Sediminicoccus rosea: one gene and its partners. The protein of the gene in region 2 interacts with the protein of the main gene of each other region in a pairwise test. Links are inferred from orthologs where the notes say so. Each region holds a gene or a part of one and is shown on either strand. Other genes may lie near its edges.

Region 1 (2,900 bases), 3.5 Mb from region 2 along the record:
CGCCTGCTGGTGCAGCGCGGCGTGCGGGATCGCTTCCTGGAGCGCCTGGCCCGCGCCGCCGGGCGCATCCCGGTGGGGGCGCCGACCGATCCCGCCACGCAGATCGGCCCCATCAACAACCGCCGCCAGCTGGAGCGCATCACCGGCATGGTGGGCGCGGCGCAGGCGGCAGGCGCGCGGCTCGCGGCCGGTGGCGGCTGCCCGGAGGCGCTGCGCGGGACCGGCGGCTTCTACTACGCGCCCACCATCCTGGACGGCGTCCCGCCCGCGGCGGAGATCGCGCAGGAGGAGGTGTTCGGCCCCGTCCTCGCCGCGCTGACCTTCGAGACGGAGGAGGAGGCGATCGCGCTCGCCAATGCCACGCCCTATGGCCTGGCGGGCGCGGTCTGGACGCGGGATGTGGGGCGCGCGCATCGCGTCGCCGCGCAGGTGCGCGCCGGCACCTTCTGGATCAATGGCTACAAGACGATCAGCGTGATGTCGCCCTTCGGCGGCTTCGGCCAGAGCGGCTTCGGCCGCTCCTCCGGGCGGGAGGCGCTGATGGCCTATACCCAGAGCAAGAGCGTCTGGACCGAGACGGCGGCGGAACCCGCCGCGCCCTTCGGCTACGGCGACAAGGGCTGAGCCGCCGACGAGCCCCGAAAACAAGAAACCCTGCCAGCGTGCTGGCAGGGTTTTTCGTTTCAGGCCCGAGGGATCGAGAGGGCCGAGGCCCCCTCGCCCGGATCACCGGATCTTCGGCAGCTCGTCGAAGCTGTGGAAGGGCGGCGGGCTGCTGACCTGCCACTCCAGCGTGGTCGCACCCTCGCCCCAGTAGTTGGCGGGGACGGTCGCGCCGCGCTTGAAGGTCACGTACATCACGTAGAAGAAGAAGATGAAGCCGGCCACCGAGATGTAGGCGCCCAGCGAGGCGACCAGGTTCCAGCCCCAGAAGGCGTCCGGGTAGTCCGGATAGCGGCGCGGCATGCCCTGGTTGCCCAGGAAGTGCATCGGGAAGAAGGTCAGGTTCACGCCGACGAAGGTGAGCCAGAAGTGGATCTTGCCCAGCTTCTCCGGATACTGGCGGCCCGACATCTTGCCGATCCAGTAGTAGATGCCGGCGTAGATGCCGAACACCGCACCCAGGCTCAGCACGTAGTGGAAGTGCGCCACCACGTAATAGGTGTTGTGCAGGATCTGCGTGATGCCGGCATTGGCCAGCACGACGCCCGTCACGCCACCCATGGTGAAGAGGAAGATGAAGCCGATGGCGAAGAGCATCGGCGTGTCGAACTTCATCGAGCCGCCCCACATGGTGGCGATCCAGGAGAAGATCTTCACGCCCGTCGGCACGGCGATGACCATGGTGGCGGCCATGAAGTAGGCGCGCGTGTCCACGTCCATGCCAGAGGTGTACATGTGGTGCGCCCAGACCACGAAGCCGACCACGCCGATGGCGACCATCGCGTAGGCCATGCCCAGGTAGCCGAAGACCGGCTTCTTGGAGAAGGTCGAGATCACGTGGCTGATGATGCCGAAGGCCGGCAGGATCATGATGTACACTTCGGGGTGGCCGAAGAACCAGAACAGGTGCTGGAACAGCACCGGGTCACCACCGCCGGCCGGGTCGAAGAAGGCCGTGCCGAAGTTGCGGTCCGTGATCAGCATGGTGATCGCGCCACCCAGCACCGGCACCGCCAGCAGCAGCAGGAAGGCGGTGACGAGCATGGACCAGACGAAGAGCGGCATCTTGTGCAGCGTCATGCCCGGGGCACGCATGTTGAAGATGGTGGTGATGAAGTTGGCCGCGCCGAGGATCGAGGAGGCGCCGGCCAGGTGCAGGGCGAAGAGCGCCATGTCCATGGCGGGGCCCGACTGGTAGGTGTCGTCCGAGAGCGGCGGGTAGATCGTCCAGCCCGCGCCGGCACCGCCGCCCACGAAGAGCGAACCGCCCAGCAGCAGGAAGGCCGGCACCAGCAGCCAGAAGGAGATGTTGTTCAGGCGCGGGAATGCCATGTCCGGCGCGCCGATCATGATCGGCACGAACCAGTTGCCGAAGCCACCGATCAGCGCCGGCATGATCACGAAGAACACCATGATCAGGCCATGGGCCGAGACATAGGCGTTCCACATCTGGCCATCGGCGAAGATCTGCAGGCCAGGCTGCTGCAGCTCCATGCGCATCAGCACGGAGAGGCCGATGCCGATGATCGCGGCGAACAGCGAGAAGATGATGTAGAGGGTGCCGATATCCTTGTGATTCGTGCTGAACAGCCAGCGATTCACGAAGCTCGGCTTGTGGTCGTCATGCCCATGCGCATCCGCGTGTGCCATGTCCCGGTGCCTTTCCTTAACCTTGCGCGGCCGGCGTCACTGACGCGCCGCAGCGATTCGAATGGTGTCGCCCGCGGCATCCGCAAGGGCGGGAGCGGCCTGATCGTCCTGGCGGGCGAAGCGCGTGCGGGCGCTCGCCACCCAGGCGTCGAACTCGGCCTGCGGCACGGCCTTCACCACGATCGGCATGAACCAGTGGTTCACCCCGCAGATCTGGTTGCACTGGCCGTAGAAGGTGCCCACGCGGTCGGCGCGCATCCAGGTCTCCAGCGTACGGCCGGGGATGGTGTAGCGCTGCACGCCGAGGCTCGGCACGAAGAAGCTGTGGATCACGTCCACGCCCTGCGTCATGACGCGGATGGTGCGGCCCACGGGCACCACCAGCGGCTCGTCCACTTCCAGGCTGCGGAACTGGCCGGCGCGGATGTCCTCGTCCTGGATGGGGCGGCTGTCGAAGGCGAAGTTGCCATGGTCCGGGAAGCGATAGTTCCAGTACCACTGATGGCCGGTCACGTTGATCGTGAGGTCGGCGTCGCGGGCGCGGTCCTGGTAGTAGATCAGCCGGAAGGAGGGCACCGCGATGACCA
Region 2 (2,994 bases):
TCTCCTTGATCATTTCCATGACCTTGGAGACTGCCTCGGGGGAATTCATCGCCATGTCGTCTCTGTCCTGTTGCCTGCGTCCCTGTGGAAATTTCCCCGCGGGCGTTTCCCGCGCGGGCGCCGCATCGCTGGCCAGGGACGCCCCCAGGGCCAGCGTGCAGCGAAACTCGTCCGCGCCCTCCGGGAGGGCGCCGCAACCTCAGACCGCGTCCTCGCCCCGCTCGCCGGTGCGGATGCGGATCACCTCGGCGATGTCCGAGACGAAGATCTTGCCGTCGCCGATGCGGCCGGTGCGGGCGGCGGCCTGGATGGCCTCGACCGCGCGTTCCAGCATGTCATCGGCGCAGATCACCTCGATCTTCACCTTGGGCAGGAAGTCCACGACATATTCGGCGCCGCGATAGAGCTCCGTATGGCCCTTCTGCCGGCCAAAGCCCTTCGCCTCGAGCACCGTCAGGCCCTGAAGGCCGATCTCGTGCAGGGCATCCTTCACCTCGTCGAGCTTGAAGGGCTTGATGATGGCCTCGATCTTTTTCATCGCATCCAACATGTCTGTGCCTGGGCGTATGGCTGGCCCAAGACGTTTCCCGATCGGCTCCGGGCGGCGATGCTTGCCGCCTCCCGTGAAGCCGACTGCCTTTTGCACGCGGCGGGCAACGGGCGCAATCGTGCCCGCATGGGGTTCCGGTCCGGATCCAGGCCAGGAAAGCCTGAATCGGAGGCAGCCTGCCGAGGATCAAGGCAGGTCCGGTCCCCGCGCCTTGCGTGGCCGCGGGGGTGCCCCCATGCTACAGCGCAGGACCTTTTCCCCTTGCCGCCAAGGTTGCCGCCGATGAAGCCGATGAATGAGCTGCTCTCCGCCACGGGAACGACGATCTTCACCGTCATGTCCGCGCTCGCGGTGCAGCATGGCGCGATCAACCTGGGCCAGGGCTTCCCCGATTATGACGGCCCGCCCGACGTGCTGAAGGCGGCTGCCGACGCGCTGATGGATGGCCGCAACCAATACCCGCCGATGACCGGCGTGCCCGAGCTGCGCCAGGCCGTCGCCGCCGCCAACAAGCGCTTCTACGGCATCGAGGTGGACCCCAATGCCGAGGTCGTCGTCACCTCCGGCGCGACCGAGGCGATCACGGCGAGCCTGATGGCCGTGCTGAACCCGGGCGACGAGGTCGTGCTGATCGAGCCGCTCTATGACACCTACGTGCCGACGGTGAAGCTGCTGGGCGCCATCCCGCGCATCGTCCGCCTCAGCCCGCCCAAGTGGGAGCTGCCGCGCGCCGAACTCGCCGCCGCCTTCGGGCCGAAGACCAAGGCCATCCTGTTCAACACGCCGATGAACCCGACGGGCAAGGTGTTCACCGCCGCCGAACTCGCCTTCATCGCCGATCTCGTGACGCGGCATGATTGCTACGCCATCTGCGACGAGGTCTATGAGCACCTGACCTATGATGGCTGGAAGCACATCCCGCTGATGACGCTGCCCGGCATGCGCGAGCGGTCCTTGCGGATCGGCAGCGCGGGCAAGACCTTCAACCTGACCGGCTGGAAGGTGGGCTACGTCACCTGCGACCGCGCCCTGCAGCCCAATGTGGCGAAGGCGCACCAGAACCTGACCTTCACCACGCCGCCCAACCTGCAGCGCGCCGTGGCGGTGGGCCTCGCCAAGGATGACGCCTATTTCGCCTCGCTCGGCGCGGAGCTGGCGGCGCGGCGGGACATCCTGGCGGCTGGCCTCACGGAACTCGGCTTCCATGTTCTGCCGGCCATGGGCAGCTATTTCGTGACGGCCGATATCCGCTCCATCGGCTTCACCGGGGATGACGTGGCCTTCTGCCGCACCCTGACCGAGGAGGCGAAGGTGACGGCGATTCCCGTGACGGCCTTCTACGCCGGCGAGAACCCGCCCAACCACTACGCCCGCTTCGCCTTCTGCAAGAATGAGAGCGTGCTGCGCGAGGCGCTGGCGCGGATCGGCGCCTGGATGCAGGCGCGCCGCGCGGCCCAGCGCGTGGCGGGCTGAAGCCTCGGGGCGGCCCGTCGCGCGGGCCGGGTTGACGCAAACCGCATCGCGGGCCTATCCAGCGCCGCGTGCGGCGGTCGTAGCTCAGGTGGTAGAGCGCCAGGTTGTGGTCTTGGATGTCGCGGGTTCGAGTCCCGTCGATCGCCCCATCTCTTCCCTCATCATGATCATCCCAGGGCCTCGCGCCCATGCGGGGCCGTGAAGTCCAGCTCCGGCCCCACGGGCAGGATGCCGCCCGGGTTCAGCTGCCGGTGGCTGAGGTAGTAGTGCCGGCGGATATGGTCGAAATCCACCGTCGCCGCGACGCCGGGCCATTGGTAGAGCTCCCGCAGCCAGCCCCAGAGGTTGGGATGATCCAGGATGCGGCGACGGTCGCAGCGGAAATGGCCGACATAGACCGCATCGAAGCGCACGAGCGTGGTGAAGAGCCGCCAGTCGGCCTCCGTCACCTGGCCGCCCAGCAGGTAGCGTGAGCGGGACAGCCGCGCCTCCAGCTCGCCCAGCATCTCGAAGAGCGGGCCGATCGCCGCGTCATAGGCGGCCTGGCTGCGGGCGAAGCCCGCCTGGTACACGCCGTTGTTGACGGCCGCGTAGATGCGCGCGTTCAGCGCATCAATCTCCGGGCGCAGCGCCCGAGGGTAGAAATCGCCGGGGCGGGCGCCGATTCCGTCGAAAGCGGAATTGAGCATGCGGATGATCTCGGCGGATTCATTGTTCACGATCCGCCCGCGTGCCTTGTCCCAGAGCACCGGCACAGTGACGCGCCCCGTGTAGCTGGGCTCGGCCGCGCTGTAGAGCTCGTGCAGATGCGCGGCGCCGCGGACGGGGTCGGGCACCACGCCGGGGGCGGGCGAGAAGCCCCAGCCCTGTTCGCCCATCAGCCAATGGGTGACGGAGACGGAGATCATCCCCTCCAGCCCCTTCAGCGTCCGGAAGATCAGCGCGCGATGCGCCCAGGGGCAGGCGAGGGA
Region 3 (4,062 bases), 2.2 Mb from region 2 along the record:
GGCGCTCGCCATCATCGCCATCAGCTCGATCTACCTGCTGCAGAAGTTCATGAATGTGGACAGCCTGGATGACCGCGCGCTGACCTGGGGCATCGTCATCCACCTGTGCTTCGTGGTCGGCGCCCTGGTGCTGGCCTTCATCGACAGGATGCAGGCACAGACCAAGCTGATCGCCAAGGGCGGCAAGACCAAGGACGAGTGACGCCGCGGCGGGGCGGCGTCACACCTCCTCGACGCTGGCCACGCCCTGCACGAGCTTCATCGCCTGCATCATCCGCGGCGAGACATTCCAGCCGCCCGGCAGCGTCACCTCCACCTCCTGCCCCGGCGCCAGGCGCGGCACCAGGCTGACGCGGCCCTTGCCCCGGCCATCGCGCTCCAGGATGGAGCGGATGTCGGGCACGGCCGTCGCGGCTTCGATGAAGATCCGCATCCCCTGGCCCACGCCGGCCGCTGCCTTGTCCAGCCGCTCGACATCGAGAGCCGTCAGGCGCAGCGCCTCGCCCTCCAGCTTGGCGTCGGCCGTGATCAGCACCGCCGTCCCCTCCTCGAGCATGTCGCGGGAGCGGTTCAGCACCTCGCTGAAGAAGGTCACCTCATAGCTGCCCGCCTGGTCGGAGAGGCTGATCCAGGCCATCCGGCTGCCGGTCCGCGTATTGCGCTCCTTTTTCGCATTCACGGTACCGGCGAGCTTGAGCCGGGTGGAACCGCCGCGCACGCGGTCCCCGATCAGGGCGGAGGGTGTCGCCCCAAGCCGGCGCAGCGCGCCCTTGTATTCGTCGAGCGGATGCGCGGAGAGGTGGAAGCCCACCGCCTCCGCCTCAAAGGCCAGCTTGTCGAGCTGCGGCCAGTCCGGGATGTCGGGCAGGCGCAGCAAGGGCGGCCCCTGCTCCACCTCGCCGAAGAGGCCGATCTGGTTGCTCGCGCGGTCCTCGGCCGTCGCCTGCGCGCGGCGCAGCACCGTCTCGGCACCGGCCACGAGGCGGGCGCGGTTGCCCTCCAGGCTGTCGAAGGCGCCGGCCTTGGCAAGGTTTTCCAGCTGCATCTTGTTGAGCAGCTTCGGGTCCACCCGCGCCGCGAAATCGGCGATGCTGGTGAAGGGCGCGTCGCGCGCGGCGACGAGGTCCCGCATGGCCTGGAGGCCCACACGCTTGATCGCGGCCAGCGCGAAGCGGATGGCCGGCCCCTCCTCACGATCCTCAATCGTGAACTCGGCGCCGCTCAGGTTGATGTCGGGCGGCAGCACCTTGATCCCGAGCCGCGCCGCCTCCTGCATATGCGAGGCGAGCTTCTCCGTCTTGTCGAGATCGAGCGACATGGAGGCGGCGAGGAAGGCGACCGGATGGTTCGCCTTCAGCCAGGCCGTGTGATAGGCGACCAGCGCATAGGCCGCCGCGTGCGACTTGTTGAAGCCGTAATTCGCGAATTTCTCCATGAGGTCGAAGACCTCGCCCGCCTTCTCCGCCGGCACGCCGTTCTTGGCCGCACCCTCGCAGAAGATGGCGCGCTGCTTCGCCATGGCGGCCGCGTCCTTCTTGCCCATGGCGCGGCGCAGCAGGTCGGCGCCGCCGAGCGAATAGCCCGCCATGACCTGGGCGATCTGCATCACCTGCTCCTGGTAGACCATGATGCCGTAGGTCTCGCCCAGGATGTCCTGGATGGAGGGATGCGGCGCCTCCCATTTCTCGCCATGCTTGCGGGCGCAATAGGCGGGAATGTTCTCCATCGGGCCCGGCCGGTAGAGCGAGACGGCGGCGATCAGGTCTTCGAAGCGGTCGGGGCGCATGGAGCGCAGGCAGTCCCGCATCCCCTGGCCTTCGAACTGGAACACGCCGGCCGCATCGCCCTTGGCCAGCATGGCGTAGGTGCGCTCGTCATCCAGCGGCAGCTTGTCGAGGTCCACCTCGATGCCGCGCGCGTGCAAAAGCTGCACCGCGCGCTGCAGCACCGTGAGCGTCTTGAGGCCCAGGAAGTCGAACTTCACCAGGCTCGCCTGCTCGACATATTTCATCGAGTACTGGGTGATGAGCGAGGGCGAGCGCGGGTCGCGATAGATCGACGTGATCTCGATCAGCGGCTTGCGGCCGATGACGACGCCCGCCGCATGGGTCGAGGCGTTGCGGTAGAGCCCCTCCACCTGCAGGGCCGTGTCCAGCAGCTTGGCGATGGCTTCGTCGTTTTCCTGCATCTCCTGCAGCTTGGGCTCGCCCTTGATGGCATCGGCGAGGCTGACGGGATTGGCCGGGTTGTTGGGGATCAGGCTCGCGATCTTGTCCACCTGACCATAGGGCATGCCGAGCACGCGCCCCACATCGCGCACCGCCGCCTTGGCCTGCAGCTTGCCGAAGGTGATGATCTGCGCGACCCGGTCCGCGCCGTATTCGCGGCGGACGTAATCAATCACCTCGTCGCGCCGGTCCTGGCAGAAATCGATGTCGAAGTCGGGCATCGAGACGCGTTCGGGATTGAGGAAGCGCTCGAAGAGCAGCCCGAAGCGCAGCGGGTCGAGATCCGTGATGGAAAGCGCCCAGGCGGCGACCGAACCCGCGCCCGAGCCGCGGCCAGGCCCCACCGGGATGCCCTGCTGCTTCGCCCATTGGATGAAGTCGGCCACGATCAGGAAGTAGCCGGAGAAGCCCATCTGCTCGATGACGCCGAGTTCGTATTCCAGCCGCTCGGCATGGGTCGGGGGCACACCCTCGGGGAAGCGGCGCTTCAGGCCCTCGCGCGCCATGTCGGCCACCGTCTCCGCCTCGGTGCGGCCAGGGAGCACCTTGGGGCAGATGGGCAGTTCGGGCTTCTTCGATTCCGCCATGACGGCGCACATGCGCGCGATGGCGAGCGTGTTGTCGCAGGCCTCCGGCAGGTCGGCGAAGAGGGCGCGCATGGCATCTGCCGGCTTGAACCAGTGATGCGGCGTCACGCGGCGGCGATTCTGCTCCGCCACAAGGCGGCCCTCGGCGATGCAGAGCAGCGCGTCATGCGCCACATGAGTCTTCTCCTCGGCGAAGTAGACGTCGTTGGTGGCGACGATGGGCAGGCGCGCCTCATCGGCCAGGCGCAGCAGACCGGGCTCGAGCGCCTGCTGACGCTCGGTGTGGTGGCGCATCAGCTCGACGACGAGGCGCCCGTCATAGGCCTCGCCCAGCTCCCTCAGCAGGCGGACGGCCGCCTCGCGCCGCCCCTCGGCCAGCAGCCGGGAAAGCGGGCCATGGTCGCCGCCCGTCAGCAGCATGAGGCCAGGCGCGTGGGCGAGCAGTTGGTCGAGCGAAAGGGCGGGCTTGCCCGAGACATCCTCGCCAAGCCAGCCGAGCGAGGAGAGGCGCTGGAGGTTTTCCAGGCCTTGGGCGTTCATGGCCAGCGCCACCACGGCGTCAGCGCCGGCGCGCAGCGCCTCGGGCCGCTCCTCGCCCGTGGCCGAGCGGGAGAGCCAGAGCTGGCAGCCCATGATGGGCTGGACGCCCTTCCCCGAGGCGTATTGCGCGAATTCCAGCGCGCCGAAGAGGTTGGCCGTGTCGGTCAGCGCCACCGCCGGCATGCCGGCGGCGAGCGCCAGTCCCGGCAGCTTGTCCACCTTGATGGCGCCCTCGCTGAGCGAATAGGCGGAATGGGTGTGCAGGTGGATGAAGGACTCGGCCATGGCTCAGATTACCATCTGGCAGCCAAGCTGCACGCCCTTCAGCGCCGCGCGCGGACCATGTCCAGCACGGCGATGAAGAAGGCGCCCATGGCCAGCTGAAGCCCGAGCAGCATGCATGTCATGGAGGCGATGGCGAGCCGCATGGTCCCATGCCCGCCGATCTCGCCGAAGCTGACCGCCCCCCAGATGGCGACGGCGGCGAGGCCCAGCAGCAGGCCCAGCACGAAGAGGCCGAGCGCCGTCAGCAGCGCCGGTTCCAGCCCGAAGCGGGCCAGGAAGCGTGTGAGCATGGGCTGTTCCGGCACCAGCCCCTCTCGCGCACCATGGATGCGGGCGAAGGCCCAGAAGAGAATAAGCTGAAACCCCATGCTGACCGCGGCCGAGGCATAGAGCAGCGTGTGCACGTCCAGCGTCAGGCCGCC

The links. The genes of interacting proteins can lie anywhere in the genome.
Region 1: the proteins of R9Z33_RS07660 (region 2) and ctaD interact in binary tests that used the Escherichia coli proteins (3 or more experiments, as listed by UniProt). The link is inferred for Sediminicoccus rosea from one-to-one orthologs.
Region 3: the proteins of R9Z33_RS07660 (region 2) and dnaE interact in binary tests that used the Escherichia coli proteins (3 or more experiments, as listed by UniProt). The link is inferred for Sediminicoccus rosea from one-to-one orthologs.

What each region holds. Positions count from the first base shown.
Region 1 is NZ_CP137852.1:5,109,937-5,112,836, forward strand. What follows is about bases 21-2,853. They hold ctaD (cytochrome c oxidase subunit I), read right to left. Parts: upstream 2,314-2,853; coding sequence 727-2,313; downstream 21-726. Other genes in these bases: R9Z33_RS24635 (aldehyde dehydrogenase family protein), read left to right, coding at 21-624; coxB (cytochrome c oxidase subunit II), read right to left, coding at 2,350-2,853. Outside these bases: more of R9Z33_RS24635, read left to right, coding at 1-20; more of coxB, read right to left, coding at 2,854-2,900. UniProt on the Escherichia coli protein: Cytochrome bo(3) ubiquinol oxidase is the terminal enzyme in the aerobic respiratory chain of E.coli that predominates when cells are grown at high aeration.
Region 2 is NZ_CP137852.1:1,605,129-1,608,122, forward strand. The notes cover bases 1-2,927. They hold R9Z33_RS07660 (aminotransferase), read left to right. Parts: upstream 1-832; coding sequence 833-2,023; downstream 2,024-2,927. Other genes in these bases: glnA (type I glutamate--ammonia ligase), read right to left, coding at 1-55; R9Z33_RS07655 (P-II family nitrogen regulator), read right to left, coding at 200-538; R9Z33_RS07670 (glutathione S-transferase family protein), read right to left, coding at 2,191-2,927. In the rest of the region: more of R9Z33_RS07670, read right to left, coding at 2,928-2,994. UniProt on the Escherichia coli protein: Shows aminotransferase activity with methionine and histidine as substrates, and to a lesser extent also with phenylalanine.
Region 3 is NZ_CP137852.1:3,813,995-3,818,056, forward strand. Bases 21-4,015 are described here. They hold dnaE (DNA polymerase III subunit alpha), read right to left. Parts: upstream 3,641-4,015; coding sequence 221-3,640; downstream 21-220. Other genes in these bases: R9Z33_RS18225 (TIGR00645 family protein), read left to right, coding at 21-202; R9Z33_RS18235 (glycosyltransferase family 2 protein), read right to left, coding at 3,679-4,015. Outside these bases: more of R9Z33_RS18225, read left to right, coding at 1-20; more of R9Z33_RS18235, read right to left, coding at 4,016-4,062. UniProt on the Escherichia coli protein: DNA polymerase III is a complex, multichain enzyme responsible for most of the replicative synthesis in bacteria. This DNA polymerase also exhibits 3' to 5' exonuclease activity. The alpha chain is the DNA polymerase catalytic subunit.